Regions from separate parts of the Streptomyces sp. NPDC002868 genome, predicted to be linked through region 1. Evidence: riboswitches for the same ligand, from Rfam matches in the RefSeq annotation. Region 1 holds a riboswitch; the other holds the start of a gene.
The links. Region 1 has a riboswitch for S-adenosylmethionine ahead of ACZ3H8_RS12760 (aminotransferase class V-fold PLP-dependent enzyme). Riboswitches for the same ligand answer to the same signal wherever they lie in the genome.

Region 1 (14,137 bases):
GCCGCGCCCGCGCGCTGCGAGGCGGGGACCGAATTACCGAGGTCCGCACGCGAGCTGGCGCGGTTGGCGCGCGACTCGTCGGCCGAGAGAGCGGCACGCTCCTGCGCGGTGAGCGAGTTGAGGAGCTTCTGCGCGGCGGCGAGCTTGGTCTGGACTTCCTTCTTCTTCTCGCCCAGCTCCTTGCGGGTGCTGGCCAGGTCGGCAAGCTTGTCCTGGGCCTCCTGGCGCTGCTGCGCGAGGGTCCGCTGCTTGGCCTGGATCTCCGACAGCGCCTCGGACTGCTTGGCGCCCAGCTGGTCCAGCGCGGAGGCCTTCTCCAGGTAGGTGTCCGGGTCCGAGGAGAGGAAGAGCTGCACCGCGGGGTCGATGCCACCGGAGCGGTACTGGGCGCTCGCCACCGAACCGAGGCCGTCGCGCAGGGTGTTGAGCTCGTCCTGTCCGCGGGCGACCTTGTCCTGCAGGGCGTCGACCTGCTTCTGGATCTTCCCCTGCTGCTCCTTGGCCCCGTTGTACTTCTCGGTGGCCGCCTCTGCCTCTTCGTAGAGCTTGTCGACCTTCTCCTTGACCTCGCTCTTGCTCGGCTTCGGGTCGGCCTGTGCGGCCTGGGAGGTCAGGGCAACGGCCGCGGCGGCGGTCGCGGTGAGCACGGTCACACGGGTGCGGCTCGGCTGCTTGGGACGACGGTGGGACGCCACGAAGGCGAGCTCCTTCTTCCTCGAGCCGCCTACCGGGCTGTGGGGGGTTGAATCCCCGGCGTCCGCACTTCAGGTCCTTACGGGGAAATAAAGGACTGAACTGCACGAACTCGGCGGTTCCTTCGCTGTCGCCCCGGGTGGGCGATCAACCGCGCGAAGGTTCGAGGCCCGACCCTAGTGACCTTCCCGTGATCAGTTCAAATCCTGTCGAGAAAAATCTCGGTCGCTGAGCGTTTTCTTTACCCGCATCACACGCGTAGTAATTGCCACTTGACACTACGTCCGTCAGACAAATAGCTAATTCGGGCATTTGGCACGGCAGTTAACTAGACACGCGAAAGCCGCTTCAGCAACAAGGCGGACGCGACGGGCCTCGCGCCCGCCTTCGCCACTCCGTCGGCGACTTCGCGGTCGGTGGAGACCACCACCACGGGCCGCCCCGGCGGCTCCGCCCGTACCAGCTGACGGATCAGTTCGTCGGCGGTCACGCCCGGCTTGGAGAACAGCACCCGCACTCCGCGCGGCGGTGCCAGCAGCACCGGAGCGGCCAGCTCCGCCCCGTCGAAGACACAGGTGATCTCGGCGCCGGTCTGCGCCGCGAGCACCGAGAGACCGCCGAGCAGCCGCAGCCGCTGCTTCTCCAGCGGCATCGTCGGATAGCCGGTCTTGGTGACGTTGTAACCGTCCACCACCAGATGCGCCTGCGGCAGCGCGAGCAGTTGGTCGAGGAGCGCGGGATCGGACTCGGAGAGCGCACGGGCCGCGATGTCCTTGGGCGACATCCGGCCCGGCTCGACCGCGTCGACCGTGTCGGCGGGATGGACGGAGGCGGGCGGCAGGGCCAGTTCCCGACGCAGCCCCTGGGCCGCGTCGAGCACCGTGTCCAGCAGCAGCCGCAGCCGCATGTCCTCGATCGAGCGACCCTCCCGGGCGGCCCGGCGGCTCGCCTCCAGCGCGGCCTCCGCCTCGCCGAGGCGGGCCTTGAGCCGGCGGCTCTCACTCTCGGCCGCCGAGACCTGGGCCGCGACCTCCGACCTGATGGCTTCGATATCGGCGTCTCTACGGCGCAGAGCGGCCTCGCCGCGCTTCACATCGCTCTGGGCGCTGCGCAGCTTTCGGCGAAGCGTTTCGGCTTCCTTGCGGGCCGCCTCCAGCTCCGTGCGCAGCCGCTCGGTCTCGCTCTTGGTCAGGCCGCGAGCCTCCGTCAGCTCCTCGCGCAGCCGCTCCAGCTCGCGCCGCCCGGCCTCGTCGGCGCGCTCGGCGTCCGCACGCAGGGCCTCCTCACCCGCGGCGGCGACAAGTTTCACCCATCCGGTGGGTCGCAGCACATAGGCGGCGGCCGCCACATCGACGGGGTCGGCGGCCGCGGGCGGCGATCCGGACTCCAGCGCCCGGGACAGCTCCGGCTGGGCCTGGCTGAGCCGCTCGCCGATACGCTGCCGGAAAACCGGGTCGCTCTCGAGGGCGGCGGCCATCGCGTTGCCCGCGAATTTGGCGCGCCGGGTGGGGGTGAACCGGGCGTACTGCCGCAGCTGGGCCGGAAGTTCGGCAACGGTCAGGCCGCCGAAAGCGTCCGAGACCAGCGCCATGACCCTGCGCCGTACGCCTTCCGGCAACGGGCGGTCGAGCGCCTCGGCGGCGTCACCGGCCGCACCGGCCGGCTCAGCGCCGCTTGCAGGCTGCTCCACGATCCGTCACCCCACTACCCGTTCGGGCCGCTCCCTCAGGAGCCGGCGCCCGGCCTGTCCACCAGCTCGATCTGGTCCACCGCGTTGCACCAACGGCAGCGCACCGACTCGATGGTCTCACTGACCACCTCGCGCTCCTCGACCGTCGGCTCTCCGGCCAGGTCCAGATGGACGTATTCGACGACCTTGGAGGAACGGGTGACATCGAAGCGTGTGAGGTTGCCGCAGAGCGTGCAGCGCCAGCGGGTACCGGCCGTCGGCGGGGGAACCGTCGTCATCGTGCCGTCCTCTTTCGTCGTGCGTATGCAGGTGCCGCTGTGCGCCGTCGAACCGCGGATGTACTGCCCGTAACCCTACGGCCTCGCCGGGACCCGATGGAGCGGCGAGGCACTCTGTACCGTTCAGGCCCACTACGCCATGCTCTGTCCATGATCAGTTGGCAGGGCGCGGCACGGGCTGCGGTACGGGTCGCGGTGACGGGGCCCGCGGTGACATACGGCGTGATCGCCGTGTGCTGTGCGGTGTTCCTCCTCAGCCCGGTCTCAGGCCTCAACCCTGTGTACGGCACCGGTGACACACTGCTCGCCGCCCAGAGCGCGTACTTCGAACGCTGGGGCGTGATCCCGGCGGAACTGCTGAACAGCTCACCCGGCACCCTCCACCCGCTCCTCACCCCTCTCACCGCCCTCTTTGTCCACGGCAGCTGGCTGCATCTGCTCGGCAACATGCTCTTCCTCTACGTCTTCGGGGCGATGGCCGAGGAGCGCATGGGGCAGCTGGAGTTCGCCCTCTTCTATGTGGGCTGCGGCTATCTCGCGCTGCTCGCCTACGCGGCGGCCAACGCCGACTCCGAGCAGACCCTGGTGGGAGGATCCGGGGCGATCTCGGGCGTGCTCGGCGCGTTCCTCTTCCTCTTCCCTAAGGCCCGGGTCACCAGTCTCTTTCCGTTCCTCTTCTTCCTGCCGTTGCGCTTCCCCGCGTGGATTGTGCTGATCTTCTGGTTCGTCCTGCAGTGGCTGGCTGCACAGGGCGCGGGCAGCGGCCCCGGCGTCGCGTATCTCGCGCATCTGGTGGGGTTCGGGGCCGGGTTTCTCTACGCCTGGGGACGATTCCGGCATGCGACTAGAGTGAAGGCCCAAGCAGCGGCCACCGAGGGAGAAAGCCAACCGTGATCACCGCGATCGTGCTCATCAAGACCAGCGTGGACCGCATCCCCGAGATCGCCGAGTCGATCGCTGCGCTGGACAGCGTCAGCGAGGTCTTCTCCGTCACCGGCACGTACGACTTGATCGCGATGGTGCGGGTGGCCAAGCACGACGACCTGGCGGACGTCATCCCGGGCCGCATCAGCAAGATCCAGGGCGTCGAGGGCACGGACACGCATGTGGCGTTCCGTACGTACTCGCAGCACGACCTGGAGGCGGCGTTCGCGATCGGCCTGGACTCGTAGCGCGTGGTGCCACATACACAACAAGCCCGCGCCTTTGGGCGCGGGCTTGTCCGGGTCCGGGGCGGAGCCCGGTGTCACACGGCCGGGACGCAGCGGCCGTCCTCCGTGCGGTAGTTCCACTTGGCGCCTTCGCGCACCAGCTCCTTCACCGCCCGTACGAAACGCTCCACATGCTCGTCCGGCGTACCCGCCCCGAAGCTCACCCGGATCGCGTTCAGCGAGGCTTCGCCCGGCGCAGCCTCCGGCGCGCCGCACTCGCCCGGGTCCTGCGGGTCGCTGCCCAGCAGGGTCCGTACCAGCGGGTGCGCGCAGAACAGCCCGTCCCGTACGCCGATGCCGTACTCCGCCGAGAGCGCGGCCGCGAAGTGCGAGCTGTTCCAGCCCTCGACGACGAAGGAGATGACGCCGACCCGCGTGGGGGTCCCCCCAGCGGAACGCGAGGGGGAGTCGTCCCCGAACAGCGAGAGCACCTTCACATCGGCCACCTCGGCCAGGCCCGCGCGGACCTTCGCGACGAGGTGCTGCTCCCGGGCGACCAGGTTGTCGAAGCCCGCCTCGGTGAGCGCCTTGCAGGCGGAGGCGATGGAGTAGACGCCGATGACGTTCGGCGAACCGGCCTCGTGACGGGCGGCCGTGGTGTGCCAGTCGACGTCCACGCCGCCGTCCGCGCGCCGCGCGACCTTGCGCGAGGCACCGCCGCCCGCGAGGTACGGCTCCGCGTCCTGCAGCCAGTCCGCACGGCCGGCCAGCACGCCCGAGCCGAACGGCGCGTACAGCTTGTGCCCGGAGAAGGCCACCCAGTCGACGTCCAACTCCTGTACGGAGACCGGGTGGTGGGGCGCGAGCTGAGCCGCGTCGAGCACGATCCGCGCGCCGTGGGCGTGCGCGGCGGCCGCGAGCTCCTGCACCGGCCACAGCTCACCGGTGACATTGGACGCACCGGTCACGCAGACCAGCGCCGCGCCGTACGGGTCACGTTCGGCGAGCGCGCGCTCCAGCGTGGCGATGGCGTCCTCCGGCGTGCGCGGCGCGTTCAGGTACGTCACCCGCGCGTCCCTCCAGGGCAGCAGCGAGGCGTGGTGCTCGGTCTCGAAGACGAAGACCTCGCAGTCGGCGGGGATCACGGCCGCCAGCAGGTTCAGCGAGTCGGTCGTGGAGCGGGTGAAGACCACCTGGTCGTCCGGGCGGCAGTCGAGGAACTCGGCGACCGTGACCCGGCTGTTCTCGAAGAGGTCGGTGGACAGCTGCGAGAGGTACCCGGCGCCGCGGTGCACGCTGCCGTAGTACGGGGCGTACGCGGCCACGTCGTCCCACACCCGCTGCAGGGCCGGGGCGCTCGCCGCGTAGTCGAGTGCGGCGTAGGTGACTTCGCCGCCGGTGACGAGCGGGACGGTGACGTCCCGGCCGAGGACGGGAAGCGGCGCGGCACAGGCGGGGTCGGCATCAGCGGTGGCGACAGCGGCGGGGGCGACAGCGGTGGCAACGGCGTTCGGGCGTGCGGACATGGCGGTATCTCCCGGCAGGACAAGGCTGGGGGTCCCCCCGACGAAGTCAGGGGGAGGCTTCGGTAGAACCTGTGCGCGGCACTCAACGGCCGCTCGGCGCACAGGGGTTGCCTCGAACACACGGCAACGCCGCACGGAGGCGTACTGAAGAAGGGGCGTGTAGCCCTATCGCATTCGCTTGCTCACGAGACTGCTCCCTTGAGGACCAGGACCCCAGGGCTTGCAGGGGTCCGCGCTTGCCGCAGACCTCGCTGCCTACGGCCTGGTCTTCACCCGGGGCACCCCGCCACGGACGGAGGGTTGCCGGACAGCGAGCCGGGGCCGTAGCTGTCACTCATGACCTTGAGGAGCATCCTGCCATACGTCCCACAGTGTGCAAGGCGAGGTCCAGTTCCTGAGACAGGAACCGAACCACGCCTTGCCTCACGCCACTGCAGTCTCAGGCGTTGCTCGCGGCAACCCACCGCTCGAGCACCGCTCTGGCCGCACCGGAGTCGATCGACTCGGCGGCCCTTTCGATGCCCGCCGCCAGCTGCTCGTTCAGCGTGCCGTCCGTCGGCTCCAGCGCGACGAGAGCCGCCGCCGCGTTGAGCAGCACCGCGTCCCGTACGGGCCCGGTCTCACCGCCGAGCAGCCTGCGCGCGACATCCGCGTTGAACGAGGCGTCGGCGCCGCGCAGGGCCTCGACCGGCACCAGGCCGATGCCGATGTCCCGCGGGTCGAAGGCCTCCTCGCGCACCGCCCCGTCCCGTACCACCCACACCCGGGAGGTCGCCGTCGTGGTCAGCTCGTCGAGGCCGTCGTCGCCGCGGAAGACCAGCGCCGAGGAACCGCGCTCGGCCAGTACACCGGCCAGAATCGGCGCCATCCGCGCGTCCGCGACACCGGTGGCCTGTGCCTTCACCTTCGCCGGGTTGGTGAGCGGGCCGAGGAAGTTGAACGTGGTGCGGATGCCCAGCTCCTTGCGGGCGGCCGCCACATGCCGCAGCGCCGGGTGGAACTTCACCGCGAAGCAGAAGGTGATGCCCGCCTCTTCCGCGACCTGGGCGACCCGCTGCGGGGTGAGCTCGAGATTGACGCCGAGCTTCTCCAGTACGTCGGACGCGCCGCTCGCCGACGACGCGGCGCGGTTGCCGTGCTTGACGACCTTCGCACCCGTCCCCGCGACCACGATCGCGGACATGGTGGAGATGTTCACGGTCTTGGCGCCGTCGCCGCCGGTCCCGACGATGTCGACGCTCGGCCCGGGCACCTCGATCAGGTTCGCGTGCGCGTACATGGTCCGTACGAGACCGGAGATCTCCTCGACGGTCTCGCCCTTGGCGCGCAGGGCGACCGCGAAGCCTGCGATCTGCGCGTTCGTCGCCTCGCCGCTGAGGATGCGGTCCATGGCCCACGCGGTGGCCTCCGCGCTCTGGTCGCGGTTGTCGAGGAGAGCGTTCAGCACCTGGGGCCAGGAGAGGTCCGCCACGCTGTCGCCGCCAACCGGGGTCACAACGTTCATGGTCCACTCCTGGGTCCACAGCCGAATAGGGATGGGTCCACCCTATCCAGCCCAGCAGACAGCGAAGAGCCCCGTCCGACGAATGGACGGGGCTCCAGCTGTGGCGACCTCGCGGTCGGGTGGGATCAGTGGTGGCCGTGGCCGCTCGTGATCTCCTTGTACTCCTCGACCGTGGCCCTGGGGATCTGGCTGTCTCCCCCGTAGTAGCCCTTGCTGAGCTTGGCCCGCAGCTTCTCCGTGAGCTTCACCTTGCGCTCGACACCGTTCTCGTCGACCGTCGGGCCGATCTCGGCCGGCTTGTACTGCTCGTGCGAGGTGAGCTTGTACAGCTCGCCCTGCGAGAGCGGCTCGTGGATCTCGACGAACTCACCGTGCGGCAGGCGCTTGATGATGCCGGACTCGCGTCCGTGCAGCACCTTGTCCCGGTCGCGGCGCTGGAGACCGAGACAGATCCGCTTGGTGATGACGAAGGCGATCACCGGGCCGACGAAGAAGGCGATCCGGGCGAACCAGGTGATGTGGTTGATCGACAGGTGGAAGAAGATGGCGACCATGTCGTTTCCACCGGCGATCAGCAGGATGACGTACCAGGTCAGCCAGGCCACACCGAAGGCCGTACGGGTCGGGGCGTTGCGCGGGCGGTCCAGGATGTGGTGCTCGCGCTTGTCCCCGGTGATCCAGGACTCGACGAACGGGTAGACCGCGATCACCGCAAGGATCATCGGGAAGATCATCAGCGGGATGAACACACCCAGAGCGAGGGTGTGGCCCGCGAAGTTGATCTCCCAGCCGGGCATGGCCCGGATCAGGCCCTCCGAGAAGCCCATGTACCAGTCCGGCTGAGCGCCGGTGGACACCTGGTCCGGACGGTAGGGGCCAAGAGCCCAGATCGGGTTGATCGAAGCGACCGCGGAGATGATCGAGATGATGCCGAAGACCAGGAAGAAGAAGCCTCCGGCCTTGGCCATGTAGACCGGCAGCAGCGGCATGCCGACGACGTTTTTGTTCGTACGTCCGGGGCCCGCGAACTGCGTGTGCTTGTGGTAGAAGACCAGGATCAGGTGGGCCACCAGCAGGCCCATCATGATGCCCGGCAGCAGCAGGACGTGGATCGAGTAGAACCGGCTCACGAAGTCCCCGCCGGGGAACTCCCCGCCGAAGAGGAAGAACGACAGGTACGTGCCGACGATCGGCATGGAGAGAATCGCGCCCTCCATGAACCGGACGCCCGTACCGGACAGCAGGTCGTCGGGGAGCGAGTAGCCGGTGAAGCCGGTGAACATGCCCAGGACCAGCAGCAGGAAGCCGAACAGCCAGTTGATCTCACGCGGCTTGCGGAAGGCGCCCGTGAAGAAGACGCGCATCATGTGCACGATCATGGCCGCGACGAAGATCAGCGCCGCCCAGTGGTGGATCTGCCGGATCAGCAGACCGCCGCGGACATCGAAGCTGATGTCCAGCGTCGAGGCGTACGCCTCCGACATCCGGATGCCCTGCATGGGCACGTACGAGCCCTCGTACACGACCTCGTTCATGCTCGGGTGGAAGAACAGCGTCAGATACACACCCGTGAGGATGATGATGATGAAGCTGTAGAGGGCGATCTCACCCAGCATGAAGGACCAGTGGTCCGGGAAGATCTTCCGCATGTTGGCCTTGGCCAGGGAGTAGATCCCGAGCCGGCCGTCCGCCCAGTCGGCGACCCGCTCACCCGCGGGTGCCTTGCGGTTCGTCTCAGATGTAGTACTCATCCGCGCTCCCAGAAGGAAGGACCGACGGGCTCTTCGAAGTCGCCGAGCGCCTCAAGGTTGCCCTCGGCGTTCACGCCGATCCGCAGCTGCGGGAGGGCGTGACCAGCCGGGCCGAAGATGACGCGGGCGCCGTCGGAGAGGTCGAAGGTGGACTGGTGGCAGGGGCAGAGCACGTGGTGCGTCTGCTGCTCGTACAGGCTGATCGGGCAGCCGACGTGGGTGCAGATCTTCGAGTACGCCACGATGCCCTCGTGCGACCACTCGAGTTCGCGCTTGTCCTTGATGTCGTCCGGCTGGATCCGGACGATCATCAGGGCCGCCTTGGCGATTTCCTTCTGGAAGTCGTGGCTGTCCTCCTCCAGGCCCTCGGGCATGGCGAAGGTCAGCGAACCGACGACGATGTCCTCGGGACGCAGCGGCTCATTCGTGTTCATGTTGATGAGCTGCTTGCCCTTGGCCCACAGGGTGGACCGCAGCTTCTTCTCGGGCAGCGGGCCCAGGTCGCGCAGCAGCACCACACCGGAGAGCGGCACCAGCGCCAGCGCGCCGAACATCGTGGTGCGGATCAGCTTGCGCCGGCCGAAGCCGGACTCCTCGGCGCCCGCCGCGAAGTCGGTCATGACCTTGGCCCTGACCTCGGGAGGGGCCGCGATGGGGTGCCGCTCGTCGGCGATCTCCACATCGGACATCAGGGTGCGGGCCCAGTGGACCGCGCCCGCGCCGATGCAGAAGAGCGCGATGCCCAGCGTGGTGCCCAGCGCGAAGTTGAGCGCGCTCACATGGCCGATCGGCCAGATGTACACGATCTTGTCGACCGGGAAGATGACGTACGAGGCGATGAAGGCGACGGTGGCCAGCATCGACAGCGTGAACAGGAAGGCGACCGCGCGCTCGGAGCGCTTGGCTGCCCGCTCGTCGATGTCCTGGATGCGCGGCTTGTGGGGCGGCAGCCCCGGGTCCGCGAACGGGTCGTCGGCGACCTTTACCGCGCCGTGCGCGGTGTCCTGCTCAGCAGGCAGGTTCTCTTCTGGAATCTCTTGGCTACTCATGACTTCTTGGCCTTAGCGGTGTGGGCCGCGACCCAGACGGCAACTGCGATCAGTGTCCCCAGCCCGAAGACCCAGCCGAACAGACCCTCGCTGACGGGGCCGAGGCCACCCAGCTTGAGGCCGCCGGGGCTCTCGGCCTCTCCACTGTTCACGGTGTGGAGGTACGCGATGATGTCGCGCTTCTGCTGCTCCGGCAGCGTCGTGTCGGGGAAGGAGGGCATGTTCTGCGGGCCGGTCTGCATGGCCTCGTAGACATGCTTGGGGTCCACGTCCTCGAGGTTCGGGGCGTACTTGCCGTCAGTCAGGGCACCGCCCTCACCGGTGAAGTTGTGGCACTGGGCGCAGTTGGTGCGGAACAGGTCGCCACCCTTGGCGATGTCCGCACCCTCGGGGCTGTACTGCTTCTCGGTCGGCGTGATCGGACCGGCGCCGAGGGAGGCGATGTACGCCGCGAGCTGGTCGATCTCGCTCTGCGAGTAGATGACCTTCTTCTCCGGCACCTGGGCGCCGGGCTGCTGGGCCGGCATCCGGCCCGTGCCGACCTGGAAGTCGACGGCGGCGGAGCCGACGCCGACCAGGCTCGGGCCGTCAGAGGTGCCCTGACCGCCGGTTCCGTGGCAGCTGGCGCAGCCGACGGTGTAGAGCTTCTTGCCCTCCTTGATGGCGAGTGACTGGGCGGTTTCATCGGCCTGCGCCTTGTCCGCGGGTGCGAACGCGGCGTACAGCCCCCCAGTAGCCGCCAGCGCGAGGAGTAGGACGACGACCGCCGCCAGCGGATGGCGTCGTCGTGCGGAGAGCTTTTTCACGGATTACCCCGGTGTCAGGATCTTCTGCGTCGATGCTTCTGGACTGTGTCTGCTTCAGGCAGCGAGCTGCCCGCGCCACTACTTGATCATGTAGATCGTGGCGAAGAGGCCGATCCAGACGACATCGACGAAGTGCCAGTAGTAGGACACGACGATGGCGGCGGTTGCCTGCTCGTGAGTGAATCTCCTGGCCGCGTAGGTCCTCCCGAGAACCAGCAGGAAGGCGATGAGTCCGCCCGTCACGTGCAGGCCGTGGAAACCGGTGGTCAGGTAGAACACCGAGCCGTACGGGTCGGACGAGAGCGAGAGGCCCGCGTCCTTGACCAGCTCGGTGTACTCGAAGACCTGGCCTCCGATGAAGATCGCACCCATCACGAAGGTGATCACGAACCAGGTGCGGAGCTTCTTCACATCACCGCGCTCAGCGGCGAAGACGCCGAGCTGGCAGGTGAGGGAGGAGAGCACCAGGATCGTGGTGTTCGTCGCCGAGAACGGGAAGTTCAGGTGATCCGCCTGCGTCTTCCAGAACTCGGCACCCGTCACCGATCGCAGAGTGAAGTACATCGCGAAGAGGGCCGCGAAGAACATCAGCTCGGAACTCAGCCAGATGATGGTTCCGACGCTGGTGAGGTTCGGCCGATTGACCGACGGGTGCGCGTGCCCGGTTTCTACTGTCGTTGCTGTCGCCACGACCGACATTATGTCGGTCGCTTATCCCGCCCTCACTCCGGGGGGTGCCGTTCGGTGTGTCAGTGGGCTTTGTCCAGCCCGAACGGCCCATCGAAGCACTGCCCGAACTGCTGTTGACAGGGAGTCGGACGGAGTAGCATCCGGCGCATCGGTTCCTGATCCAACGACGGAGGAACAATGCAGGCGACTGCCACGGTCCTGGTCTACAGCGACGACTCGGGCACCCGGGAGCAGGTCCGGTTGGCGGCGGGACGCAGGCCGGCGGCCGACGTACCGCCGGTGGAGTTCCTGGAGTGCGCGACCCTGCCCGCTGTCCTCAAGGCGCTGGACGCGGGCGGCGTCGACGTCTGCGTACTGGACGGCGAGACGGTTCCGGCGGGCGGCATGGGCGTATGCCGGCAGATCAAGGACGAGATCTTCAACTGCCCGCCGGTGCTGCTGCTGATCGGCCGCCCACAGGACGCCTGGCTGGCCACCTGGAGCCGTGCGGACGCCGCGGTGACCCTTCCGGTCGATCCGGTGGAGTTCGCGGACGCACTGGCCGCCCTGCTGCGCGGCCGGCTCGGCGTCGACGCGTAGGACCTGGGCCGTCAGGCCCGGGACCCGTCAGACCTGGGCCGGTCAGACCTGGGGACGCAGCCGCGCCGCCGCCGTGGGGTCGCTGCCGTCCCTGGTGTCGGCCACCAGGGCGCTGCCCTTGCGCCACTTGTCCCAGGCCAGGTTCCAGTCGCCGAAGCCGTTGCCGAAGGTGTCCATCTCGTTCCCGCGGCTGTTGATGACCTTGACGATGTCGCCCTCGCGGACGGTCTTGTAGAACCACGCGGCGTTCCCGGTCGACATTCCGGTGCAGCCGTGGCTGACGTTGGCGTACCCCTGTGAGCCGACGGACCAGGGCGCGGCGTGGACGTACTCTCCGCTCCAGGTGACGCGTGTCGCGTAGTAGACGGGCAGGTCGTACGAGTCTGAACTGCCCTCGGCGATTCCGATGCTGGTACCGCGCATCCGTACGAAGTACTCCTTGCCGAGCACGACCTTGATTCCGTTACGGGTGGAGAAGCCGGGCTTGCCGGTGGTCACCGGAATGGTGTTGATCACTTCTCCGTTGCGCAGGACCGTCATGTTGTGCGCTCCGGCGTCGGTTATGGCCTCTATTCGGTCCCCGATGGTGAGCGCCAGCGGCTCCGAGGCGGTGCCGTAGATCTTGTCGGAGACCTTGACGCCCTGGAGGTTGCTGGTGGCGCTGACGGTCGCGCCGGTGGGCCAGTACTCCTTCGGGCGGAAGTGCAGCTTCTTGTCGTCGACCCAGTACCAGGAGCCCTCCACGGAGGGTTCGGACTCGACCCTCAGGGCGCGTTCGACGACGGCCCTGGCCTCCTTGGCCTTGACCGGGGCGCTGAGCTCCGCGGTTACGGGCTGGCCGACGCCGTACGTGCCCGCCTTCGGGCCGAACTTGACCGTCAGCAGCCGCTTGGCCGGGGATGTCTCGAAGGTGAGCGTGCGTGCGCCCGGGGCGCCGTCCTCGTCCTCCGTGGAGACCTTCACGGTGTACTTGACGCCGGCCGACAGCGGCGCGGTGGAGCGCCAGCGGGCGCCGTCCGCGGAGAGTTCGCCCGCGAGGTGGTGGCCCGAGTCGTCGGTGACCGTCACATCGGTGATCCGGCCGTCGCCGCCGTTGGTGGTGACCTCCAGGGGCTTGTCGGGGTCCACCTTGGCCCTGCTTTTGGGCGTGTTGAAGGAGACCTGCTCCGCCGCGTCGAAGGGCTTCGCTGCAAGCGGGTGGCTGTCGGAGTCGCCGCACGCGGCCGCTGCCGCCCCGAAGGACACGACCAGCAGGGTGCAGCTGAGAACGGTGCGGAAGCGCGGCGTTTGGTTCATATGCACACGTTATGAAGACAGGTCTGCAACGGCGCGCCGGGTGACTCCAAACGAGGGGCCCGGATCCCCCTCAGGAGTGAGAGGGATCCGGGCCCGGCCCGTGTGTTGCTGACGCGGTGTTACTGGTTCTGGCTCTCACCGCGGTAGTACTCGAACACCCAGCCCCAGAGACCGACCAGGATGACCGGGGCCGAGAAGTACAGCAGCCACCAGCCGAAGACGACGCCCAGGAAGGCCAGGGCACCTCCGACGGCCAGGGAGAGCGGCTGCCAGCTGTGCGGGGAGAAGAACCCCACCTCGCCGGCCTCGTCCGCCACGTCGGCGTCCTTGTTGTCCTGCGCCATGGAGTCGACCCGCCGGGCCGTGAAGGCCAGGTAGTAGCCGATCATGATGCTCAGGCCGAAGCCCAGGAAGAGCGCGGTGGTACCGGCCGGCTCCTTCGACCACACGCCATACAGGATGGCCATGGCGAGGATGAAGACGCTCAGCCAGAGGAACATCTTGCCCTGGATCCTCACTTGCCTGCCTCCTTCTCACCGGCGATGGCGCTGGCGCCGTGGCCGGCGTGCTCGAGCTGGTCGAGGGCCGCGATCTCCGGGTGGTGCAGGTCGAACGCCGGGGATTCGCTGCGGATCCGCGGCAGGGTGAGGAAGTTGTGCCGCGGCGGCGGGCACGACGTCGCCCATTCGAGCGAACGGCCGTAGCCCCACGGGTCGTCGACCTCGATCTTCTTGCCGTACTTGGCGGTCTTCCAGACGTTGTAGAAGAACGGCAGGACCGACAGACCGAGCAGGAACGAGCTGATCGTGGAGATGGTGTTCAGCGCCGTGAAGCCGTCGGCGGCGAGGTAGTCCGCGTAACGACGCGGCATGCCCTCGGCGCCCAGCCAGTGCTGCACCAGGAACGTGCCGTGGAAGCCGATGAACAGCGTCCAGAAGGTGATCTTTCCGAGCCGCTCGTCCAGCATCTTGCCCGTGAACTTCGGCCACCAGAAGTGGAAGCCGGCGAACATCGCGAAGACCACGGTGCCGAAGACGACGTAGTGGAAGTGCGCGACGACGAAGTACGAGTCGGAGACGTGGAAGTCCATCGGGGGCGAGGCCAGGATGACGCCGGTCAGTCCA
Region 2 (14,137 bases), on a different contig from region 1:
TTCTCGACGATGACGCCGCCCTCGAGACCACCGTTGACGGCGATCTGCTTCAGCGGGGCCTCCAGCGCGAGCCTCACGGCGTTGGCGCCGGTCGCCTCGTCACCCTCGAGGTCGAGCTTCTCGAAGACCGAGGAAGCCTGGAGCAGGGCCACGCCACCACCGGCGACGATGCCCTCCTCGACGGCGGCCTTGGCGTTGCGCACCGCGTCCTCGATGCGGTGCTTGCGCTCCTTGAGCTCGACCTCGGTCGCGGCGCCGGCCTTGATGACGGCCACGCCGCCGGCCAGCTTCGCGAGGCGCTCCTGGAGCTTCTCGCGGTCGTAGTCCGAGTCGCTGTTCTCGATCTCGGCACGGATCTGGTTCACGCGACCGGCAACCTGGTCGCTCTCACCGGCACCGTCGACGATCGTGGTCTCGTCCTTGGTGATGACGACCTTGCGGGCGCGGCCCAGCAGGTCCAGGCCGGCGTTCTCGAGCTTGAGGCCGACCTCCTCGGAGATGACCGTGCCACCGGTGAGGATGGCGATGTCGTTCAGCATCGCCTTGCGGCGGTCGCCGAAGCCCGGAGCCTTGACGGCAACGGACTTGAAGGTGCCGCGGATCTTGTTGACGACCAGGGTCGACAGGGCCTCGCCCTCGACGTCCTCGGCGATGATCAGCAGCGGCTTGCCCGACTGCATGACCTTCTCCAGCAGCGGAAGGAGGTCCTTCACGTTGCTGACCTTGGAGTTGACGATCAGGATGTACGGGTCGTCGAGCGACGCCTCCATACGCTCCATGTCGGTGGCGAAGTACGCCGAGATGTAGCCCTTGTCGAAGCGCATACCCTCGGTGAGCTCCAGCTCCAGACCGAAGGTCTGGGACTCCTCGACGGTGATGACGCCTTCCTTGCCGACCTTGTCCATGGCCTCGGCGATGAGCTCGCCGATCTGGGTGTCGGCGGCGGAGATGGAGGCCGTCGAAGCGATCTGCTCCTTGGTCTCCACGTCCTTGGCCTGCTCGAGCAGGGCGCCGGAGACGGCCTCGACGGCCTTCTCGATGCCGCGCTTGAGGGCCATGGGGTTGGCGCCGGCCGCCACGTTGCGCAGGCCCTCGCGGACGAGCGCCTGGGCGAGGACGGTCGCGGTGGTCGTACCGTCACCGGCGACGTCGTCCGTCTTCTTGGCGACTTCCTTGACCAGCTCGGCGCCGATCTTCTCGTACGGGTCCTCGAGCTCGATCTCCTTGGCGATGGAAACACCATCGTTGGTGATCGTGGGGGCGCCCCACTTCTTCTCGAGGACGACGTTCCGGCCCTTGGGGCCAAGGGTGACCTTGACGGCGTCGGCGAGCTGGTTCATCCCGCGCTCGAGACCGCGCCGTGCCTCCTCGTCGAACGCGATGATCTTGGCCATGTGAAGTGGTCCTCCCGGACTGGGGTGGATTCTCCGGACCGCGCTGGCGCCCGCGACGGACGGCCTGCAAGCCCTGTGGTTCCTTGCCCCACCTGGCCTGCGGACCTCACCGGCCCGGTCCTCGTTGTCACTCTCACTGTCAGAGTGCTAACGCAATGATTAGCACTCGACCCCCGAGAGTGCAAGCGCCTTCGAAGAAGCCTCGACGAGGGGTGGTGGTCGGTGGGGGCACCTCCCAGCGGTAGTTGGGGGAGGGAGGGCGCAGCGGCTTCGAAGGAGCCTCGACGCGAGGGCGCAGACGCACGAGGGGCCCGCATCCCTCGTGGGATGCGGGCCCCTCGGCGTGAGTGCGTCGGTGGCCGATCGCGCCGAGATCAGACGGCGAGCTTGACCATGTCCGCCTGCGGACCCTTCTGGCCCTGCGAGATCTCGAATTCAACTCGCTGACCCTCTTCAAGGGTGCGGTACCCGTCCATCTGGATCGCGCTGTAGTGGACGAAAACATCCGCACCACCGTCGACCGCGATGAAGCCGTACCCCTTCTCCGCGTTGAACCACTTGACGGTGCCCTGAGCCATGCCTAACTCCCCTATTACTGGCCCTTGCGCAGGACCGCACTTCGCGGACCCGGGTCAGACCTCCACCCCATGGGTGTGCGCCGGAACGCGTCGACCGCGGCTGAATGTATCTGTCCAACTGCCGTCTGCAACAGGTCAATCGGACGAGAAATCTGCGCAAGCCCGAACGGATAATTCATGTGAATTCTGTGAATTCCGGGGCAAGTCGGGCCCGACAAAAGGCGCCTACGCGACAATTCGATCGACCACTTTGGCTGACTCTTGTCGCGCGGCGACGCATTCTCATATGCGTCCGGCACAAGCAGCGGAGGGGGCTTCCCAAAGCCTACCGCGCTCAACCCTATGGAATTGCCCCCTCCGCTTCTCTTGCGGAGGGGGCAATAGCGGTAACTCTGCGAAGTCAGCAGCCGCCGGCGACAGCCGGAATGATCGAGACGCCCGCGCCGTCCGGTGTCGCGGTCTCCAGACCCTGTTCGAAACGGACGTCGTCGTCGTTCACGTACACGTTGACGAAGCGGCGCAGCTTGCCCTGGTCGTCCAGGACACGCGCGGCGATGCCGGTGTGGTTCTTCTCCAGGTCGGCGATCACCTCGGAGAGGGTCGCGCCCTGAGCCGAAACCTCGGCCTGGCCGCCCGTATACGTACGGAGAATGGTGGGAATGCGGACGTTGACGCTCATGCTGCGTGCCTTCCTTGAGTCTCGGGTGGTCGGTCAGCCGGCCAGGCCGGCGTCGCGAAACGCGTCCAGGCTCGGGCGGATCGTCGCGGTCGGGCCGGTCGTCGGCGCCACCGCGTCCAGCGTCTTGAGACCGTCACCGGTGTTGAGGACGACGGTGGTGAGCGCCGGGTCGAGCACGCCCTCCTCGATCAGCTTCCTCGTGACACCCACGGTCACGCCACCCGCGGTCTCCGCAAAGATGCCTTCCGTACGGGCGAGCAGCTTGATGGCGTCGACGATCTGATCGTCGTTGACGTCCTCGACCGCCCCGCCGGTGCGGCGCGCGATGTCCAGCACGTAGGGGCCGTCCGCCGGGTTGCCGATCGCCAGCGACTTGGCGATGGTGTCCGGCTTCTGCGGGCGTACGACGTCATGCCCCGCCTTGAAGGCCGTCGACACCGGCGAGCAGCCCTCCGCCTGGGCACCGAAGATCTTGTACGGCTTGTCCTCGACCAGACCGAGCTTGATCAGCTCCTGCAGCCCCTTGTCGATCTTCGTGAGCTGCGAGCCCGAGGCGATCGGGACCACGATCTGGTCGGGCAGCCGCCAGCCGAGCTGCTCGCAGATCTCGTACGCCAGCGTCTTGGAGCCCTCGCCGTAGTACGGGCGGAGGTTGACGTTGACGAAGCCCCAGCCCTCGCCCAGCGGGTCGCCGATGAGCTCGGAGCAGAAACGGTTGACGTCGTCGTAGTTGCCCTCGATGCCGACCAGCTCTCCGCCGTACACCGCGGCCATGACGACCTTGCCCTGCTCCAGGTCGTGCGGGATGAACACGCAGGAGCGGAAGCCGGCCCGCGCGGCGGCGGCGCCGACCGCGCCCGCCAGGTTGCCGGTGGACGAGCAGGACAGGGTGGTGAAGCCGAAGGCACGCGCGGCCTCGACGGCGATGGCCACGACGCGGTCCTTGAAGGAGTGCGTCGGGTTGCCGGAGTCGTCCTTGATGTACAGGCCGCCGGTGACGCCCAGCTCACGGGCGAGATTGTCGGCCTTGACGAGCTTGGTGAAGCCGGGGTTGATGTTCGGCTTGTCGGCCACGTCGGCGGGGACGGGCAGCAGCGGGGCGTACCGCCAGATGTTGTTCGGACCCGCTTCGATCCGCTTCTTCAGCGCCTCGGGGTCTTCGCCGGGGAGGTCGTACGCGACCTCGAGCGGCCCGAAACAGGACGCGCAGGCGAAGATCGGGCCGAGCCCGAAACGCTCTCCGCACTCGCGGCACGCGAGCGCCGCGGCGGGTCCGAGGTTCACGGGAGTGGTGCTTGCGACAGTCTGCACAGCCATGGAGGCGAGGCCCTTTCTCCTCATCTTCCCCGTGGCGCATTTCGCCACGAGACGGAATTGGCACCTTCCCCACCGTGACCTCGCGGTCGGCGGGAGGGTTGCCGGGGCTTCAACGGGCCGTTCCCTCTGCCCCTCTGGATGAGCGGTATTCGATTGTCAGCGTGACGACCCCCGACATGCGACGGTCATCCGCGTTGTTCAAGACTGTAACCGAAGGCCCGGATGGTTGAGATAGTCGTCCGAACCTCGAGATGGACCATCCGACCGGAAGTCTAGGGAGACGCGCACGTGCTCGATGAGGTGGAGCGCTGGCTGGCCCGGCGGTCCTGGGCCGCGGCCGACCGCCCACTTGACCTGCTGCTTACCGCCAAACGCTCGACGACGGTCAGCGTGGTGCTCCCCGCCCTGAACGAAGAGGCGACGGTCGGCGAGATCGTCACCGTGATCCGCCGCGAGCTGATGGAGGCCGTGCCGCTCGTCGACGAGCTGGTCGTCGTCGACTCGGGCTCGAGCGACCGTACGACCGAGGTGGCCGCGGCGGCAGGCGCGCGCGTGGTGCACCGGGACGCGATCCTGCCCCGGATACCCGCGGTCCCCGGCAAGGGCGAGGTGCTGTGGCGCTCGCTGCTGGCGACCAGCGGCGACATCGTGTGCTTCGTCGACGCGGATCTGCGGGAGTTCTCCGCGGACTTCGTCTCCGGGATCGTGGGCCCGCTGCTGACCGACCCCGATGTGCACTTCGTCAAGGCGATGTACGACCGGCCGCTCGGCGACCACGCAGGTCAGGGCGGCCGGGTGACCGAGCTGGTGGCGCGTCCGCTGCTGAATCTGCACTGGCCGCAGCTGGCCGGGTTCGTCCAGCCGCTGGGCGGGGAGTACGCGGCGCGGCGCTCGCTGCTGGAGCGGCTGCCCTTCCCCGTCGGTTACGGAGTGGAGCTCGGCCTGCTCGTCGACGCGCTGCACACGGTGGGCCTGGACGCGCTGGCGCAGGTGGACGTCGGCTCGCGCAAGCACCGCCACCAGGACGGGCAGGCGCTGGGCCGGATGGCCGCGGCGATCTACCGTACGGCTCAACTCCGGCTCTCCCGCGGCCACTTGGTCCGTCCTGCGCTCACGCAGTTCGAGCGGGCCGAGGGCGGCTTCGAGCCGCGGACGTACCCGGTGGACACGGAGGAGCGGCCGCCGATGCGCGAGATCGGTGAGTACGCGGCGCGTCGCGCGGCATAAGCATGGATCGCTGGTCGCTTTGTCTACATTTCCCAGTTATGGGCATGAGAGACGTACGACACACGAGGACGGCACGACCAATGACGTACGCACGTTTGAGCGTTTGTGGGACGGGCTAGGTTTCGCGACATGGTCTCCGAGCACGCTGCTGCCCAGGTCCTCGTCGCGTCGAACCGCGGCCCGGTCACATACACGCTGAGCGAGGACGGTTCGCTCGACGCGCGCCGCGGCGGGGGCGGGCTGGTCTCCGGCCTGTCGGCCATCGGCTCCGAGGCGGCGGCGCTGTGGGTGTGCGCCGCGCTCGGTGACGGCGACCGCGAGGCGGTGCGGCGCGGGGTCGGCGAGCCCGGGGTACTGATGCTCGACATCGACGAGGCCGTCCACTCCGACGCGTACAACGGCATCGCCAATTCCGTGCTGTGGTTCGTCCACCACATGCTGTACCAGACGCCGCTGGAGCCGGTCTTCGATCAGGAGTTCCGCCGGCAGTGGGCGTCGTACGAGACCTACAACCGGGCCTTCGCGGACGCGCTCGCGGCACAGGCCGCCGAGGGGGCGGCCGTCCTGGTGCAGGACTACCACCTGGCGCTGGTGCCCGGCATGCTCCGCGAGCTCCGTCCCGATCTGCGGATCGGGCACTTCACGCACACGCCGTGGGCGCCCGTCGACTACTTCCGGATGCTGCCCGACGACATCGCGGAGCAGTTGCTGCGCGGCCTGCTCGGCGCGGACCGCGCCTGTTTCCTGACCCGGCGGTGGGCCGATGCCTTCGTCTCCTGCTGTACGGAGCTGTTGGGCGGCACCGGCAGCACGACGATCGGGGTGCACGGGCTGGGCGCGGACGCGGACTTCCTGCGGGAGCGGGCGCACCGGCCGGACGTGGACGAACGGCTGGCCACGCTGCGCGAGCAGGTCGGCCCGGGGCGCAAGACCATCGTGCGCGTCGACCGCACCGAGCTGTCCAAGAACATCGTGCGCGGGCTGCTGGCGTACCGGCAGCTGCTGGAAACCCGTCCCGAATGGCGCGAGCGCGTGGTCCATGTCGCCTTCGCCTACCCCTCCCGGCAGGACCTGGCGGTCTACCGCGACTACACGGCGGAGGTCCAGCGCCTGGCGGACGAGATCAACTCGGCGTACGGGACGGAGACTTGGAGCCCGGTCGAGCTCCATGTGAAGGACGACTTCGCGCGCTCGCTCGCCGCGTACCGGCTGGCGGACGTGGCTCTGGTCAACCCGATCCGGGACGGCATGAACCTGGTCGCCAAGGAGATCCCGGTCGTCTCGGACGAGGGCTGCGCGCTGGTGCTTTCGCGGGAGGCAGGGGCGTACGAGGAACTGCGCGAGGACGCGGTGACGGTGAATCCGTACGACGTGACGGGCACGGCAGACGCGCTCCACGTGGCGCTGACGATGCCGGACGACGAGCGGTCCCGGCACACCAAGCGGCTGGCGGCAGCGGCAACCGCGCTGCCGCCGCAGAAGTGGTTCCTGGACCAGCTGCGGGCGCTGCGCGAGGGCGCGTAGGAGGCCCGGGTCCGGCGCGCCTTGCGCGAGGGCGCGTAGGAGGCCCTGGCACGCACAAAGCCCGGACCGGCGCGAGCGCGACCGGCTGCCCGGGCCGACTACAGGTGCTGGGCCAGCGAGCCCAGGAACTCCACCACCGCAGGCGGTCCCGGCAGCAGCAGGTCGGCGCGGTCCGCGAGTTCCGGGACCTCCGTGCTGCCGCTGCACACCAGCAGGCCGGGCACGCCGTCCGAGCGGAGCTTCTCGACGGCCGCGAAGGCAGGCAGATCACCGAGGTCGTCACCGGCGTACAGCACCGCCTCGGCTTTCACCTCGCGTACGTACTCCGCCAGGGCCACGCCCTTGTCCATGCCGGGCGGGCGCAGCTCCAGGACCATGCGGCCCGGCTCCAGGATCAGTCCGTGACGCGCGGCGAGCTCGGCGAGCGGGCCCCGCAGCGCCTCGAACGCCGCCTGCGGGTCGGACGCGCGGCGCGTGTGGACCGCGACCGCCTGGCCCTTCTCCTCGATCCAGGTGCCCTGCCAGGCTCCGGCTTTGTCCAGGACACCGGGCAGTTCGGCGCGGGCAGCCGCGACCCCGGGGTGCGGGGCGGGCGTTTTGACCGTGCCGCTGACGGCGTCCCAGCGCTCGGCGCCGTAGTGACCGAGGACGACCAGGTGGTCCAGGCCCGGCACTCCGGCGAAGCCGCCGTACCGGACCGCCACACCCGCGGGCCGTCCGGTGACGACAGCGACAGAGGCGACCCGTGGCGCGAGCGCGGCGAGCGCGGGGACGGCGCCGGGGTGGGCTCGGGCCTGTTCGGGGTCGGGCACGATCTCGGCGAGCGTGCCGTCGAAGTCGAGGCCGACGACTGCCTTCCGCGGCCGGGCGAGAACCGCGGCCAGGCCGTCGCGGCCGGCGGGGGTGGACGGCGTTGGCAGGGGATGCGCGTGCGAGGAGCTGCCCATGCCCCGACCCTATCGGCGACTTCGCCTGTCGTCCCTGACACGGCGGAGCCGATTGACGGTCACCGGGTCATGGGCGAGGGCGCGCTCGTCGTCGATCAGGGCGTTGAGGAGCTGGTAGTAGCGGACCGGGGAGATGCCGAGCTGCTCCCTGATGGCGCGTTCCTTCGCGCCGGGCCCCGGCCAGGAGGTGTGCTCCATGGCCAGGACGGCACGGTCGCGCTCGGAGAGCACCTCGCGCGCCCCCCGCGTCTCGATCGCCTCGATCGCCTCGTCGTCGGTCATACGATCCAACATATCGGCGGCGCGGCACCCCGGCGGGCCGCCTACTCCGCGTTCTCCGCGAGGGTGGCGTCCCGGCCGATCTTGCCGAGGACGGATGCCGGGACGCCTTGAGGCTCGACGGCCTGGCCGATGTTCTTCTTGATGTTCTCGCTGACCGCCGCCCACGACGTCTTGCCGACCGGCGGAAGCACCGAGGTGGGGAGCTCGTCCAGGAACTCCTTGAGGTCCTGGTGCTCCGGGTCCTTCTCCATCGCCTCTGACGCGGAGACCGTCACCGGCAGCAGATCGTTCTGACCGGCGAAGTCGAGGACGTTCTTGTCGCTGAAGACGAAGTCCAGGAACTTGCCGACCTCGGCCCGGTGGCCGTTCTGCTTGAAGCCCATGATCCAGTCGGCGACGCCCATCGCGGCCTTCGGCTTGCCGTTGCGGCCGGGCATGGCCACCTTGCCGACCTCGATGTTGGCCTTCTCCGCTTCCTGCATCAGGGAGGGGTGGCCGTTGAGCATGCCGACCTCGCCGCGGGTGAAGGCGGCGAACGCGTCCTTGCGGTTCAGCTTGGCGGGGGCGACCGGGCCGGTGAGCCCGGCGTCGACGAGGTTCGTCTTCAGCCACGTGAAGGTGGCTATGTTCTGCGCGGAGTCGATGGAGTACTTGCCGACCGGGTCGGTGTATCCGTCGCCGCCGCCGAGCAGCCACATCATGGTCTCGGCCTGGGCCTCCTCGGGCCCCAGCGGCAGGGCGAAGGGGTACTTCGCGTCTGTGTTCGCCTTCAGCTTCTCCGCGTCTTTCCTGAGGTCGTCCCAGGTCTTCGGGTCCTCCTTGATCCCGGCCTCTTTGAAGAGCTTCTTGTTGTAGAAGAGCAGCCGGGTGGAGGCGACGAACGGCAGACCGTACTGCACGCGCTTCATCTCGCCCGCGTCGGTGAGCGGGGTGAGGAAGTTGGACTGTACGGGGATGGAGAGCAACTGGTCGGCGGAGTACAGCTTGCCGGCCGCTGCGTAGTCGGCGTACGCGCCGATCTGGGCGATGTCGGGGGCCTTGCCTGCCTTGACCATCTCGGCGACCTTGCGGTCGACGTCGTTCCAGGACTCGATCTGGACGTCGATCTTGATGCCGGGGTTCGTGGACTCGAACTCGGTGGCGAGGTCGGCCCAGTACTTCTTGCTGCTCTGGCCGCCGGCCACGTCGTAGTCGGCCGCCACCAGTTTGAGGGTGACATCGCCGGAACCGCTGGAGCTGCCACAGCCCGAGAGGGCCACCGCCATGCCAAGTGCGGCGATCGCCGCGGTCAGACCCGAGAAGCGACGCTGCACCGCTCTTCCCCACCCTCTGCTGTTGCGTGCCCGTGTGGTCCCAGTCGGTCCCCCGTGATGTCGTCTGAGATGAGCTGCGATTTTCCACCATGCGGACTGATGAGGTCTACTCCAATGCATATCACTTCTACAACGCCTGTCCCTGGGCCGGCGGGCATTGCCCGGGTGCGCCGCGGCCTGCTAAGCACGTGGCGGCACGAAGTGGTCGGTGTGCCGGTCCCGAGTTACGCGTACGTCGCTAGGAGCCTTGCCGCATGTCCCGTACCGCAGCAGAGATAGCCACCCAGCCCGCCTGCTGGCGCCGAGCAGCCGAAGCCGCCGCCGCCTTCGAAGGACTGCCGGAGCCGGGTGAGCGGGTCGCCGTCACCGGGTGTGGGACGTCCTGGTTCATGGCGATCGCGTACGCGGCGCTGCGGGAGGCGGCGGGGCAGGGCGAGACGGACGCCTTCGCCTCGTCGGAGTTCCCGTCGGGGCGTACGTACGACCGCGTCGTCGCGATCACCCGCTCGGGGACGACGACGGAGGTCCTGGACCTGCTGACCGAACTGCGCGGCAAGGTGCCGACGCTGGCGCTGACCGCGGACCCGAAGACGCCGGTGATGGACGCGGCGGACGCGGTGGCGGTGCTGGACTGGGCGGACGAGGAGTCGGTGGTCCAGACCCGTTTCGCCACGACCGCGCTGGCCTTCCTGCGGGCCGGTCTGGGTGACGTCCCCGGGGTGAAGTCGGTCGCCGAGGCGGCGGTCGACGCGGAGCTCGCGCTCACGGAGCCGCTGCCGGAGGCGGTGGTCGGGGCGGAGCAGTGGACGTTCCTGGGGCGGGGCTGGACGTACGGGCTTGCGCTGGAGGCGGGCCTGAAGATGCGCGAGGCGGCGGGCGCGTGGACGGAGTCGTACCCGGCGATGGAGTACCGCCACGGCCCGATCTCGATCACCGGCCCGGGCCGGGTGGCGTGGGTCTTCGGCGCGCTCCCGGAGGGCCTGTCCCTGGACGTCGCGCGGGTCGGCGGCACGCTGGTGGCCCGCCAGGAGGCGGACCCCCTGGCGGACCTGATCCGCGCGCAGCGGCTCGCGGTGACGCTGGCGGAGTCGCGGGGCTTCGACCCGGACCGGCCGAGGAACCTGACGCGCAGCGTGATCTTGAGCTGATGGAGTGGGGTGCGGGGGTCCGTTGCCCGGATCGCGGGGCCTGGGGGCGCTGCCCCCAGGCCCCCTGGCGCGAAGGGGTACGGGGGGTGCGGGCGCGGACTTTTCCCCCACCCCGCCCCTTCCCGGCTGTGTCAATTTGCGGCTCCGCCGCGCGGGGGGGGCGCTGCCCCCAGGCCCCTGCGGGGGGAAAGAGTACGTGGGGGCTGACGCCCCCACACCCCCGTGCCACTCCGGCGGCTTCGCCGCGGAGCCCAGAAAAGCGGGGGCTAGCCCCCGGCCACTCCGGCGGCTTCGCCGCAGAGCCCGCGAAGGCGGGGCTGACGGACCCGCATCCCCGGCCGCTCGGGGCGGCTTCGCCGCGGTGCCCACAAGGCGGGGGCTGAGGCGTCCACCCCTCGGGCGGGCCCGTACCGGGGGTGCCTCCCGGTGGGGAGGGGCCGTGCAGGGTCGTCCCCGCAGGGGATCGGCGGCCGGACCCGGTGATCAACACGAACCCCTTCACGCCGCCGACCCCGAGGAGTCGAGCCCGGAGGGGCCCCGGAACCCGCACCCCACGACACCGGACAACCCCACGACCCGCACCGCGGAACCCCGCACCCCACGACCCGCGCAACGCACGCCCGCACCCCACGACACCGGGCACCCCGCACCGCGGACCCCGCAGCCCGCACCGCGGACCCCCGCACCCCATGCCGCCGTTTGTATGGCGGCGCAACAATCCGGCGTAGTGGACTAGACCTGTCGCCCGTCCACCCTTCAGACTGTCCACGTGAGACACGTCATCGCCCTCGATGTGGGCGGCACCGGCATGAAAGCCGCCCTGGTCGGGGTGGACGGCACCCTCCTGCATGAGGCCCGTCGCCCCACCGGGCGCGAGCGCGGGCCGGACGCCGTCGTCGAGTCCATCCTCCGCTTCGCCGCAGAGCTCCGCGCGTACGGCCAGGAGCACCTCGGCCAGAGCGCGCTCGCCGCCGGCGTCGCCGTCCCCGGGATCGTCGACGCCGACCGCGGCATCGCCGTCTACGCCGCCAACCTCGGCTGGCGCGACGTACCCCTGCGCGCCCTCGTCGCCGGCCGCATCGGCGGCGTCCCCGTCGCGCTCGGGCACGACGTCAGGACCGGCGGGCTCGCCGAGGGACGGATCGGGGCCGGCAAGGGCGCCGACCGGTTCCTGTTCGTGCCGCTCGGCACCGGGATCGCCGGCGCCATCGGCATCGCCGGGCGGATCGAGGCCGGCGCCCACGGATACGCCGGCGAGATCGGCCACATCGTCGTCCGCCCCGACGGCCCCGACTGCGGCTGCGGCCAGCGCGGCTGCCTCGAGACGCTCGCATCCGCCGCCGCGGTGACCCGCGCCTGGGCCGAGGCGAGCGGCGACCCCGACGCAGACGCCGCCGACTGCGCGAAGGCCGTCGAGTCCGGTGACCAGCGGGCCGTACGCGTCTGGCAAGACGCCGTCGACGCCCTCGCCGCCGGCCTAGTCACCGCGCTCACCCTGCTGGACCCCCGCACACTGATCATCGGTGGCGGTCTCGCCGAGGCGGGGGAAACCTTGTTCACACCACTGAGGGTCGCTGTCGAGGAGCGAGTGACGTTCCAGAAGCTGCCCGCCATCGTCCCGGCAGCCCTCGGGGACACCGCCGGATGCCTGGGCGCGGGGCTGCTCGCCTGGGATCTGCTCGCCACCGACTCGGAGGTAACCGCCTAATGGCCGCACGCGCCGCACGCGCCGAAAGCACCGTTCTCGCCGGCGCCCGGGTGGTCCTGCCGACCGGGACCGTCGAGAACGGACGGCTCATCGTCGAGGGCACGAAGATCGTCGGCGCCGCGCCCGCGGACGCACCTGCCATCGACCTGACCGGCCACTGGGTAGTCCCCGGCTTCGTCGACATCCACAACCACGGCGGCGGCGGCGCCTCCTTCACCTCCGGCAGCGCCGAGGACGTGCTGAAGGGCGTACGGACCCACCGCGAGCACGGCACGACCACGCTCGTCGCGTCCACCGTGACCGGCGAGATGGACTTCCTCGCCCACCGCGCCGGCTTCCTCTCCGAACTCGTCGAGCAGGGCGACCTCGCCGGCATCCACTTCGAGGGGCCCTTCATCTCCCCGTGCCGCAAGGGCGCCCACAGCGAGGAGCTGCTGCGCGACCCCGACCCGGCGGAGGTGCGCAAGCTGATCGACGCGGCACGCGGCACCGCGAAGATGGTCACGCTCGCCACCGAACTGCCCGGCGGCATCGACTCCGTACGGCTGCTCGCCGAGCACGGCGTGATCGCCGCGATCGGCCACACGGACGCGACGTACGAGCAGACCGTCGAGGCGATCGAGGCGGGAGCGACCGTGGCGACGCACCTCTTCAACGCGATGCCCGGCCTCGGCCACCGCGCTCCGGGCCCGATCGCCGCGCTCCTGGAGGACGAACGGATCACGGTCGAGCTGATCAACGACGGCACGCATCTGCACCCCGCCGCCCTGGAGCTCGCCTTCCACCGCGCGGGCGCGGGCCGCGTCGCCTTCATCACGGACGCCATGGACGCGGCGGGCTTCGGCGACGGCCGCTACCAGCTCGGCCCGCTCGCCGTCGACGTCAAGGACGGGGTCGCCCGGCTGGTCGACGGCGGCTCGATCGCCGGCTCTACGCTCACCCTGGACACCGCGTTCAGGCGCGCGGCGACCATCGACAGGCTGCCGGTGGAGGAGGTCGTCCAGGCCATCTCGGCCAACCCCGCGAAGCTGCTCGGCGTGTACGACAAGGTCGGCTCGCTGGAGCCGGGCAAGGACGCCGACCTGGTGGTGCTCGACGCGGAGTTCACGCTCAAGGGCGTGATGCGTAAGGGCGAATGGGTGGTTGAGCCCCAAGTGGGGTGATTTCTACGTAACTTATGGCACGGCGGTTGGCCCAGGGGGCTGGGCCAACCGCCTTCCGTTTGGCATGATCAGGGCCCGTACGAACACGGCAAGCGCGTTCTGTGGGGGGTGACACAGGTGATCCTGACGGTCACGCTCAACACCGCCCTGGACATCACATACTCGGTCCCCGCGCTGACCCCGCATGCCAGCCACCGCGTCGGCGAGGTCCGCGAACGCCCCGGCGGCAAGGGCCTCAACGTCGCCCGCGTGCTGGCCGCGCTGGGCCACGAGAGCGTCGTGACCGGCTTCGTGGGCGGCCCCGTCGGAGCCGTACTGCGCGATCTGCTGGCCCGGCTCGCGCCGCACGACGCGCTCGTCCCGATCGCCGGGACCACCCGCCGCACGCTCGCCGTCGTGGACGACGCGAGCGGCGACACCACCCAGCTGAACGAGGCGGGCCCCACGGTCAGCCCCGCCGAATGGGCCACGTTCCTCTCCTCGTACGACTCTCTCCTGCGAGAGGCCCGGGCCGTCGCCCTGTGCGGCAGCCTGCCGCCGGGCATCCATGTGGGCGCGTACGCCCAACTGATCCGCCTGGCCCGCGCCGCCGACGTCCCCGTACTCCTCGACACCAGCGGCGAACCGCTGCGCCGCGGCATCGCCGCCCGCCCCGACCTGGTCAAGCCGAACGCCGACGAGCTCGCCCAGCTCACCGGCTCCCGCGAGCCGCTGCGCGCCGCCCGCGACGCCCGCCGCCGCGGCGCGCACACGGTGGTCGCCTCGCTCGGCCCGGACGGCGTGCTCGCGGCCACCCCCGAAGGCGTCTGGCAGGCGATCCCGCCCGCCCCGGTGAAGGGCAACCCGACGGGCGCGGG

Region 2: linked by a shared signal. The riboswitch ahead of thrC (threonine synthase) and the one ahead of ACZ3H8_RS12760 (aminotransferase class V-fold PLP-dependent enzyme) in region 1 are both predicted to bind S-adenosylmethionine.

What each region holds. Positions count from the first base shown of each region.
Region 1 is NZ_JBVHDR010000003.1:442,028-456,164, forward strand. Features, by position in the region: gene ACZ3H8_RS12735 (C40 family peptidase) at 1-695, opposite strand, end outside; gene ACZ3H8_RS12740 (NYN domain-containing protein) at 1,022-2,383, opposite strand; gene ACZ3H8_RS12745 (hypothetical protein) at 2,419-2,661, opposite strand; gene ACZ3H8_RS12750 (rhomboid family intramembrane serine protease) at 2,812-3,555, shown strand; gene ACZ3H8_RS12755 (Lrp/AsnC family transcriptional regulator) at 3,552-3,833, shown strand; gene ACZ3H8_RS12760 (aminotransferase class V-fold PLP-dependent enzyme) at 3,908-5,338, opposite strand; SAM riboswitch class IV at 5,566-5,680, opposite strand; gene trpD (anthranilate phosphoribosyltransferase) at 5,778-6,842, opposite strand; gene qcrB (cytochrome bc1 complex cytochrome b subunit) at 6,968-8,593, opposite strand; gene qcrA (cytochrome bc1 complex Rieske iron-sulfur subunit) at 8,590-9,642, opposite strand; gene qcrC (cytochrome bc1 complex diheme cytochrome c subunit) at 9,639-10,448, opposite strand; gene ctaE (aa3-type cytochrome oxidase subunit III) at 10,527-11,147, opposite strand; gene ACZ3H8_RS12790 (hypothetical protein) at 11,316-11,717, shown strand; gene ACZ3H8_RS12795 (L,D-transpeptidase) at 11,760-13,013, opposite strand; gene ACZ3H8_RS12800 (cytochrome c oxidase subunit 4) at 13,133-13,531, opposite strand; gene ctaD (aa3-type cytochrome oxidase subunit I) at 13,528-14,137, opposite strand, start outside.
Region 2 is NZ_JBVHDR010000009.1:138,731-152,867, reverse strand. Features, by position in the region: gene groL (chaperonin GroEL) at 1-1,394, opposite strand, end outside; gene ACZ3H8_RS25975 (cold-shock protein) at 1,769-1,972, opposite strand; gene ACZ3H8_RS25970 (MoaD/ThiS family protein) at 2,373-2,651, opposite strand; gene thrC (threonine synthase) at 2,685-3,968, opposite strand; SAM riboswitch class I at 3,986-4,113, opposite strand; gene ACZ3H8_RS25960 (glucosyl-3-phosphoglycerate synthase) at 4,257-5,195, shown strand; gene ACZ3H8_RS25955 (alpha,alpha-trehalose-phosphate synthase (UDP-forming)) at 5,325-6,719, shown strand; gene otsB (trehalose-phosphatase) at 6,818-7,666, opposite strand; gene ACZ3H8_RS25945 (DUF3263 domain-containing protein) at 7,676-7,948, opposite strand; gene ACZ3H8_RS25940 (ABC transporter substrate-binding protein) at 7,990-9,213, opposite strand; gene ACZ3H8_RS25935 (SIS domain-containing protein) at 9,516-10,409, shown strand; gene ACZ3H8_RS25930 (ROK family protein) at 11,179-12,117, shown strand; gene nagA (N-acetylglucosamine-6-phosphate deacetylase) at 12,117-13,280, shown strand; gene ACZ3H8_RS25920 (1-phosphofructokinase family hexose kinase) at 13,398-14,137, shown strand, end outside.